Regions from separate parts of the Glutamicibacter sp. AOP5-A2-18 genome, predicted to be linked through region 3. Evidence: riboswitches for the same ligand, from Rfam matches in the RefSeq annotation. Region 3 holds a riboswitch; each other region holds the start of a gene.

Region 1 (3,270 bases), 150 kb from region 3:
TTGGTGCTCAGGTTCTTGGAACACTGAACCGATCCGACCAATCAGCGCACCAGCTTTCCAGCTAAACGGTGAGCTGCCAAGACCATTGGCTAGCTGCTCGCTTGCATCAAGCTGTCCTGCGACAGGAGCGAGCAAGCCACCAACGGTGAGTGCCAAGGTGGATTTACCTGCACCGTTTTCACCACGGATGACCGTTGCGGTGCCTGCGCGGACTTGTAGGTTAACCGGGCGGGTGCGCGGTGCTTGCTCAGCTCGGGCGCACACCAAGTCTTTGGCCTCCAGCAAGGTTCCTCCCGGCTGGAGTGTCACTTGTTGGATTTGTGGCAGGTAGCCGGGAACCCACAGACCGGCCGAAGCGAGTTCAGCGCGAAGCTGCTGATCCTCCATGAGCTGTTGCGGGCTCAGATCATGGGCTACTCCGCCACCTGGCTCAAGGACGATGATGCGGTCCATGTGCTGGGCCCAGACTTCCAACCGGTGTTCAACTACCAGCACGGTGGCCCCGCTGAGCTGTGCCGCATTAAGCACGGCATCGCGCAAGGGACCGATCCCCTCTGGGTCCACGTTGGCGGTCGGCTCATCAAGGAGCATCAATCCTGGCTGCATGGCCAAGATACCGGCCAGAGCCAGTCGCTGTTTCTGTCCTCCGGATAGTTCTTGGGTCCGGTGGTCAAAGGAGAGCATGCCTAGACCTACAGCGTCCAATACTTCTGGGATGCGCTCACGGATCACCTCGGGAGCTACAGCAAGATTCTCGGCCCCGAAGGCGACATCATCAGCTACCCGGCTCTGCACCACTTGGGTCTCCGGGTCTTGCTGCATCAGCCCAACCGGGCGTTGGCGAGCAAAGGCATCAGCCCCGTCAATGAGTAGCTCGCCACGCATTTGCTGCGACTCGTCGACTTCCAACAACCCCGCCAGAGCATGTAGCAAGGTCGACTTTCCCGCACCGGAAGGACCAACAAGAAGTACTTTCTGGCCGGCCTGAATATTAAGGTCTAAACCGGAAACCGCGGGAGTTGTTCTTTCGGCATGCTGCCAGCTAAAACCACGCGCAGAAATCTCGGCGCCCCGCCGAGTTTGAGCGTCAGCGCCACGGTTAGCCAGCGAACTCATTTGGCGTCCAGTTTCCCGGACTCGAGGTGAGCACGGCGGCTAGCCAGTGCGCTCAGTGCACCGGTCTTAGCCAATCCACGGGTGGCCAGCCAAGACAGCAGACCAGCGATGATCAGTCCAGAGACGCCGGTGATCAGCACGTGCAAGATCTTTAGTGATGAGGTGTATTCCACGTAGTACGCCAGGATGTAGGCTTCGGAAATACCGGCGAAGATGCCGGTGAAAAAACCTGCAATGAGCGCAACGCTCAGGTTCCACTTACGGTAGCGGAAGATGGCAAAGACCAATTCAGCACCAAGGCCCTGGACCAGCCCGGAAACGATGACGCTCAGACCGTAGTGAGATCCCAGCAATGCCTCGATAATGGCTGCCAGTAATTCGCAGAACACTGCTGCACCTGGTTTGCGGATGATCAGGGCACCGAGTACCGCTGGGAAGAGCCATACGCCAGTCAGCAGTGCAGCGGCAGGTGGGAAGGCAACAAAAGCTAGCGAGAACAGCGGCATGCCTGCGCTCCAAGCCCAGAAGATCACTCCTGAGGCTACGGCGATTACTGAGGCTACGACGATGTCGACAACGCGCCAGCTGGTTCGCTGTTTTGCGACTACTTGGTTCATGGGTGGTCCTCCTATATTTAGGAGGGGAGATGTACGGACTGATGGCATAGTGCTACACCCGTCCGCATCCGAGATGCTCGACTTCCTTCGCCGGTACTAGCCGGAGCAGGTTCGAGGGTCTGCGATCTATCGCACTCTCAGCGTCTTGGCGACTTCTTTTTTGAAGTCTGACGCTCCCCTGTCGGAAAAATTACTGCTCCCCCACCTTACCGCAGGTATGCTGGGCAGAGGAAAGATAAGTTACGACGTTGAAGCGAGGGCAATATGAACACAGTACAGAAACTTGCCACCACCGGAATTTCGATTGGCGCCGGTTTGCTCGGCAGCAAGCTAGTTGATCAGCTGTGGAAGGGCGTCACCGGAAATAAGGCTCCCCGCAAGGGTAGCGAAGAAGCTGCAGAGGCTTCATTCCGTCAGGCGCTCGGATTCGCGATCTTCTCATCGATTGTCGCAGCGACCATCCAGGTCTTGGCAGACCGTGGCACCAACAAGGTTGTCGCACGGTTCAGCAAGTAGCTAATGCTCAAGGAACGGCCCACCAATGGTGGGCCGTTCCTTTTTGTTTTGTTCAGTTTTACACTGCTCAGTTTTTCACTGCTCAGTTTTACTTTGAGTCCTTCGACTCTTCGCTAGAGACTTCAACAGACGCGGTGGCCGGTGCGTCAGATACCGTGTCCACTACTTGCCTCAGTTCATCGGCGTAGAGAGATTGTTTGGCAGCGTGCTTGGTTCGGTAACCAGCGCGCCCAATCATATGTGCGGATACGGGAGCGGTCAGTAGCTGCATCCCCCAAGCCAGGAACAATACTGGAACCACACTCCAGCTACGCAAGTGAATTGCTAGCGCGGTGAAGATCAGCAGAAAGCCAAGTACTTGCGGTTTGGTGGCGGCGTGCATCCGAGTGAGCATGTCGGGGAATGAAAGCAGACCGATACCGGCAATCAGCGACATGAGGCAGCCGGTGATCAGCAGGACGGCGACAAGAATATCGAGGAACAATTCCATTAGGCGTTCCTCTGATCCGAGACGTACCGCGACACCGTAACCGAGCCAATGAAGCCCAAGGTGCACGCAACAACGACAAACAACAGGTAGTCGGTGTGGCGGTTGAAGACCATTTCCAAGCACAACGCCACGGAAATGATCAGCAGCATCACGTCCAAGGCTAAGACTCGGTCAAGAATCGAGGGGCCCTTGGCAACGCGGATCAAGCACGCAACGGTGGCTAGACCCAGCATGATGCCGCAAATCCACATCACGATTGTCATCATTTTTTGCCTCCTACTCGACCAAGAATTGGACCGCATTCGTGCTTGATTGCTTCAAATTCATCGTGGCTACCCATCGCCATGATCACTCGACGTTCAATGTCGCGCACCGCTTCGCGGGCCCGTTCCATGTCGGATCTCGATTCGATGTTGATGTAGTGCAAGTACAGCGTTGATGAGCGCCGGTCAACGTCGATAACAAATGATCCAGGAATCAGCGTCAGTACATGTCCCACCGCGGTGACAATCAAATCCGAGTCGGTACGCA
Region 2 (3,270 bases), 230 kb from region 3:
TGACCGCGGCGGCCAGTCCAAGTTTGCTACCGTCAATGGCTTTGGAATCGTTGTCGAGTTCCTTGCCGATGTGTCTGGCGATGAATTCACGCAGGGACAATCCTGCGTCCACCTGAACGGGTTGGTTATTAACCGTGATGCTGATTGAAGTCATGAACTTTGCTCCAAAAGTGTGTCGGATGAGTAGGTAGGGAAACGGTGCGGGTCAACGTCCTTGAGCATCGCACTGGCCGGCAGGTTTTCTGTCAGGTCAGCGGTGAGCGTTGATCCCAACGGGCTGAGTAGCACTCCGTGACGTGAATAGCCGGTGGAGATCACCAGCCCTGGATCTATACGACCGATTAGCGGGCGGTCATCGGCAGTTGCAGGACGAGCTCTGGCAATGACCTCGTTCAGCGAGCAATCAGAGATGCCGGGAACAAGTCTGCGAGCGTTATCCAACAAGTTGTACATGGCGCCAACGTTGACTTGTGGATTCCCGTCTTCGCGCACGCTGGCTCCGAGAACAAGACTTCCGTCTTTGCGCGGAACCAGATAGACATTTTCTCTGTGCACGATGCCTCGAATAATTCGGGTCACTAATGCAGGGCCGGGTGGGCCTTGGATCCGCAGGATGTCACCATAAACCGGGCGTACGGGAGCTGGTTGAACTCCCCTAACCGTTCCTAGGGCAGTACAGAGAATTGTTTGCTCTGCTTCCAGTCTTGTACCTGAAGACGTCAGCACGGCCGTGGTTTGATTCTTGTCATCCTTGATCACTTCAACACACTGTTCAAGCACGAGATCCGACTGGAAATACTCCAGAAGAATTCGTACCACCGAGCGAGGGTCAATTTGATGATCATCCTCGCAAAGCACCGCACCAGCAATGTTTCTGGCCAGCGCAGGCTCTAGGTTTCGCGCTTGGCTGGGCAACAGCTTTTGAGCTGACAGGCCTAAGGAAGTTTGTAATTCCACCAGCTCGTGTAGGGCTTCACGGTCCGCGGGTTCTGCCGCTACCACCAAGGTTGAGCTTGTCAGATAGTCGGGACGCTGGCCCGAGATCGCTTGAATCCTGTTCACAAAATCTGGATAGCTCTTGTTGGAGGCGGCCAACATCTGATGCAGTGGTCCTTGGCCCCAGACGGTTTCTGCTGCCGGCGCCAACATTCCTGCGGCAGCATGGCTGGCGCCTTGGCCGGGTGAAGGATCAATAATGCAGACAGTGTGCCCGCGCGAGCTGAGCTCAAACGCTGTGGCTAGGCCGATGATTCCGGCACCAACGATGTTGACATGCATAGGCGCACGCTTCCTTCCTACGGCGGCATGACCCGCATCAGGTATAGCGGTCGGCTCAGTGCCCTCTCAGCCTGGTCGATTCAGGCTCCCGCGGAGATGTTGCGATTATAAGCATGACCCAGCTCATAAAAGCGAACTACGGCGGACTTTGTTCCGTCATCTTCTGTGATGTACTTACAAACATGTCGCTTCCGAAGTATCCCGCTGAATTGGTTGCTGGTTCCACGTTGTTGGAAACCATCGTTGAGTTTGAGCAGCAGCTACTGTCTCCTACGATTCGCAACAACCCTGACCAGCTGAGTCTTCTATTGCACAAGAACTTTGGTGAGATTGGAGCCAGCGGACGTACCTACAACCGAGAACAGATTCTTAGATTGTTGGTCGCTGAGGATTCTGGTGGCAGCGCAGGACAGGTTCATGACCCTGTTGGTACACAACTGTCAACAAACCTTGTGTTGCTCCGGTGGTCCACCTTCGGTCACAGGGCAAGTCATCGCACTTCCCTGTGGTTCCACGATCAGGGCCGCTGGCAAATGCTCTTTCACCAAGGAACACTGAGCGCAACGGCAACCGACAAAGAACGCGATACCACCAATGCGCAAGTAGAAAATACCGGCGATGAAATTAGCGTTCGAAAGCTCAGGGTGTCAGATGCCGACGCGGTTTTTGAAGCCTTTACCTCTGATGCAGAAATGCATCGTCAAGGTGAGGCCAGCACTCCCGCAAACGCCCGTAAACGCCCGTAAATATGTTGGCGCCCTACTAGCTGATTGGCGACGTCAATGTCCGTTGGCCATCACGAAGAACGGGCGATTGATCGGCTTAGTTTGCGGCACCTTAGATTCAAGTAATAAGAATGCATGGATTTGGTATTGGATGCATCAGGCATTTAGAGGGCAGTCGCTGACTACTCGGGCTGTGGCTACCCTGGCGAATTATCTCTTTGAGGAGCAAGACATCTACCGCTTGGAATTAGGGTTACGCGCAAATAACCCAGGCTCCCGGCACGTCGCTGAAAGGAATGGTTTTCTGCGTGAAGGTGTTGAGCGGGGCAAATTCCTGATCGACGGTGAGCGTATTGATGTTTTCACTTACGCACGTCTTCGTGATGATCCCGTGTCGTCTGTAGTTCCGTTGCCGTTGAACCTAACTGAGTAAGTTTAATGACACGCAGAAAAGTCGTGGAATCCTAAAAGGATTCCACGACTTTCTATTTGTCCCTGCTGTTTTGATCTAGGTGGTTAGATACCCGGCGTCGTAGGTGGAGTCGTCGGTGGTGCTGGCGGAGCCGGCGGTACCGAACCTGGTTCGTTGGAGACCACCTTGTCGGTATCAATCTTGTTCAGCGTACGAGCCGCTGCGTCACGTCCGCCGAGGCCGAAGGCCAGCGCTGCTGCAAGAGCTGCGCCGATAACAATTGCGCCGAAGGCCATGTTGATGATCGAGTCAGCGATGCCCATGTACTTCAGGCCCATTGCCACGAACAAAGCGATCGCGGTGTATCGGATGATCTTCGAAGCCGTGGTTTCACCCAAGAACTTGCCGATCACGTTGGCAATAACAAAACCTGCCGCGATGATTGCTGCGCCGAAGAGGATCTTGCCACCAAGGCTCAGAATTTCATTGAGGATGTTGGTTATTGCTGGGAAGTTCAGCATCTGTGCTGCCATCACGCCGAAGAACAGAATAATGGCGATCTTGACGATTCCAGCGATGATTCCCGATGCGCTCTTGCCGTCTGGGACTACGCCCCACTCAGCAACTACACGGTCAGTGCCCACACCCTGAAGGGTGGTTTCTAGTAGCTGACCTACGAACTTAGCGATCAATACGCCAACTGCCAATAGTGCAAGGGCCATGATGACCTGCGGGATGGCGGTGAAGACCAGCTGCAACATCTGTTGGGCAGGATCCGAAATTGCCGCGATACCCAAGACCTGCAGTGCCGAGATAGCAACAACAAGCAGGATCAGTGCAAACACAATGTTGGAG
Region 3 (3,270 bases):
TCAACATTCTCCCGGACCTTATGGAATGGAATATGTCCCGGTCCCTCAACCATGACCTGTACGTCGTACCTCCAGGCCCGCTTGGTCAGCTCAGCTAGGGTATCTAGCTCAGCGAACTGCGCGGCGTCATTGGCATCAGCAATGGAGCCGGGACGAAGCCCGTCACCCAGTGAGAAAGCAACGTCGTACTGTGCGAAGATTTCGCAGAGCTCATCAAAGTGCGTGTACAAGAAATTCTCTTCGTGATGTGCCAAGCACCAGCCGGCCATGATGGACCCACCGCGCGAGACAATGCCGGTAACCCGGTTGGCAGTCAAAGGAACATAACGCAAGAGCACGCCAGCGTGAATGGTCATATAGTCCACGCCCTGCTCACACTGTTCAATGACGGTATCGCGGAAGATCTCCCAGGTCAGTGCGTTGGCTTCGCCATTGACCTTTTCCAAGGCTTGGTAGATGGGCACCGTTCCGATGGGCACCGGTGAATTGCGGATGATCCACTCACGAGTGGTGTGGATGTCATCACCGGTGGATAGATCCATGACGGTGTCTGCACCCCATTTGGCGGCCCACTGCAGCTTGGATACTTCTTCAGCAATCGAGCTGGTCACCGCAGAGTTGCCGATATTTGCATTGATTTTCACCAAGAAGGCTTTGCCGATAATCATCGGTTCAGATTCCGGGTGATTGATATTGGACGGAATGATTGCTCGCCCGGCCGCCAGCTCGCTGCGGACCAGTTCTACATCGCACTCTTCGCGAACCGCCACATATCGCATTTCAGGGGTGATCACCCCAGCTCGTGCGTAGTGCATTTGGGTTACTGTGGCCCCCTGAACTGCACGTAGTGGTGGCGCCGTGCGTCCGGCCCATTCATCGCTGGCAGTTCCTCGGCGGACCGCTGAGCGCCCGTCATCGTGCAGATTGCGTTCGCGGCCTTCATAGACCGCAACGTCTGCTCGTTCCATGATCCACGGTTCCCGAAAAGGATTCAGTCCCTGAGTTGGTTCGCTACCTGGACCACTGGTGCGATACACCCGTAGCGGTTCATTTGGCTGGCCGTTGGGGGAGTCCGCAAGTTGAATTTGCGTGACGGGAACTGAGATCCCTTCCGATTCGCGGAACGCGAGAGAGTGGGCAGGATGTTGTTCAAATTGTTCCATTGAGAAACTCACTTCCTTCGCCGGCATTACCCGGACAGGTTCAACGGTCGCGGACGGCGATAGCCCGATCTCAGCCCTTGCCATGGGGCTCCCGTGTGGTCGGAGACGACACTAGCATGAAAAAATCGGCGCACAAGAATGGGCGCCAAAATTTGACGCTAGGTCTGAGCGTTGGAAGTGGAAGATGGGGGCGAAGCGAAGTGGCAGCGGGGCCCAAGAAAATAAGTCCAGATAGACGAAAAGAGAGACAGTCTGAATGCAGATTGTCTCTCTTATTTCGAGCCCCCTGCCGGAATCGATCCGGCGACCTCGTTCTTACCAAGAACGCGCTCTACCACTGAGCTAAGGGGGCAACGAGTAAATACTCTACACAGGTTTTTGGCGATTTCAAAATCCGTAACGAGTTTGTAGCTGACGTCACAAGACCCCTACTCAAGTAGGAAAAACGCGCCAGGGGATCGGTTGCTCGATGGTGTTCTGAACGCGGGTAGTCTGCGCCGCGAAAAATGGCAGACCTCGCACATGTTGATATTTGCCTCTTTTGACTGCGAAGCATCAAGATGTACGGATGTTTTGTTGTTGGAAAAGTGATTTTCACTGACTCAAGCGGCAGGAAAGTGGCTCTTCCCAGATGAGGGTGTAGGTCGGCCGGGCGCGTCGGTCCGCAGATAGACGTCGAGGTCTCCCGACGATGGAGGTTCCTACGCCATCCATCCGAAAGACCTCGACGTGTCCGACGCTACCCCGCCGGCCGGCTTCGGCCGCCCTGACCTGACCGCCTTCGCGTCTCATCCCAATCGACCCTGATCGGGTCTGCTGATCCTCTCGACGAGAACGCAGCGACATCATAGCCACCCAACCCCGACCGTCCGGGAAGCCGGGGCACGTCGCATGGCCTGTGCTGCGGGCGTGTCGAGTGGGGCGTCCAGAGGCGACGCAGGAGCGTCGACGCGACGTGCTGAGAGGTGGTTCTAAGGCATGGCGATAGGTCAGGAACGGCGTCGCTCCCTGCGCAGGAGGGAGCGCAGAGTCTCGGCGTTCGCGTAGCCGACCCGTAGCGCGATCTCGGCGGAGGTGAGGTCCGTGGTTGCTGAGAGGTGCCGAGCTCGTTCGATGCGAAGCCGTTGGACGAAGCCGAGCGGAGTGAGGTTGAGCGCCGCACGGACTCGTCGTTCGAGGGTGCGCCGGCTGGTGCCGAGCGACTGCGCGACGAAGGCGACGTTGAACGGTTCGTCCAGGCGGGCGCGCACGAAGCGTTCGAACTCGACGACGATCGGGTCCTCGTGCCGGAGATGTTCGTAGGCGACGAAGGCAGCCTGCGACGGACGCTCGTCGATGATGAGGAGCTTGGCGACATGTTGGGCCAGGTCGGGGCTGATCGATCGCACGAGTGAGAGCGCGAGGTCGATGTGGGCGAAGGCGGCGCCGGCGGTGACGAGGTTCCCGTCGACCACGACCATGGTGTCGAGATCGAGGGCGACGGTCGGATAGCGCTTCAGGAACTCCGGCCCCAGGAACCAGCTGGTCGTCGCCCGCCGATGATGCATCCGTCCGGTCTCGGCGACGGCGAACACGCCGGTGCACGCCGCGGCGATCCGGGTGGTCGCCTCGTCGAGGCGCCCGAGCGAGGCGATGACCGAACGAGCATCTCGGCTCTGGAGGGCGTCGTTGGTAGCGGCGGCCGTAAGGGTTCCAAGCGCAGGGACGACGACCACGTCGAACTCTCCGGACTCCGACAGCGGGTGGTCCACCGACAGGGTCATCGATGCCGTCGTGGTCACTCGCCGTTTCGGTCCGAGGATGGCGAGTTCGATCGGGTCGATCCGCGGGTCGACATCGCCGCGGGCTCCGTCGGCCACCCGCACGATGTCGATGATCGACGCGATAGCCGAACCGAAGCAGCCGTCGATCGCGATCAGTCCAATACGCATGACGTAAACAATAGCAATACTGCCGTATACGCCACTTCTCACATGCCCTTTTTCGTCATAGACTGAACTCGCTTCACCAAGAAACCTCGACACCTAGGAGAACCCCTCATGTCCACACCCGCATCACTTCCGTATGCCTTCGTCGCCAAGATCGTCGCGGCCGATGGACAGCACGA

What was found. Region 3 has a riboswitch for thiamine pyrophosphate ahead of thiC (phosphomethylpyrimidine synthase ThiC). Riboswitches for the same ligand answer to the same signal wherever they lie in the genome.
Region 1: it holds a riboswitch for thiamine pyrophosphate, as region 3 does, so the genes downstream of both, ACT3RW_RS13200 (ECF transporter S component) here and thiC (phosphomethylpyrimidine synthase ThiC) in region 3, are expected to answer to the same signal.
Region 2: it holds a riboswitch for thiamine pyrophosphate, as region 3 does, so the genes downstream of both, thiO (glycine oxidase ThiO) here and thiC (phosphomethylpyrimidine synthase ThiC) in region 3, are expected to answer to the same signal.

Annotation. Positions count from the first base shown of each region.
Region 1 is NZ_JBQSVW010000001.1:2,751,053-2,754,322, forward strand. It holds gene ACT3RW_RS13195 (ATP-binding cassette domain-containing protein) at 1-1,116, opposite strand, end outside; gene ACT3RW_RS13200 (ECF transporter S component) at 1,113-1,733, opposite strand; TPP riboswitch at 1,799-1,923, opposite strand; gene ACT3RW_RS13205 (DUF4235 domain-containing protein) at 1,998-2,249, shown strand; gene mnhG (monovalent cation/H(+) antiporter subunit G) at 2,338-2,739, opposite strand; gene ACT3RW_RS13215 (monovalent cation/H+ antiporter complex subunit F) at 2,739-3,005, opposite strand; gene ACT3RW_RS13220 (Na+/H+ antiporter subunit E) at 3,002-3,270, opposite strand, start outside.
Region 2 is NZ_JBQSVW010000001.1:2,369,707-2,372,976, forward strand. It holds gene thiS (sulfur carrier protein ThiS) at 1-154, opposite strand, end outside; gene thiO (glycine oxidase ThiO) at 151-1,278, opposite strand; TPP riboswitch at 1,276-1,380, opposite strand; gene ACT3RW_RS11345 (nuclear transport factor 2 family protein) at 1,461-2,024, shown strand; gene ACT3RW_RS11350 (GNAT family N-acetyltransferase) at 1,963-2,436, shown strand; gene ACT3RW_RS11355 (mechanosensitive ion channel) at 2,520-3,270, opposite strand, start outside.
Region 3 is NZ_JBQSVW010000001.1:2,599,093-2,602,362, reverse strand. It holds gene thiC (phosphomethylpyrimidine synthase ThiC) at 1-1,163, opposite strand, end outside; TPP riboswitch at 1,159-1,268, opposite strand; tRNA gene ACT3RW_RS12510 (tRNA-Thr) at 1,444-1,515, opposite strand; gene ACT3RW_RS12505 (GlxA family transcriptional regulator) at 2,153-3,094, opposite strand; gene ACT3RW_RS12500 (putative quinol monooxygenase) at 3,203-3,270, shown strand, end outside.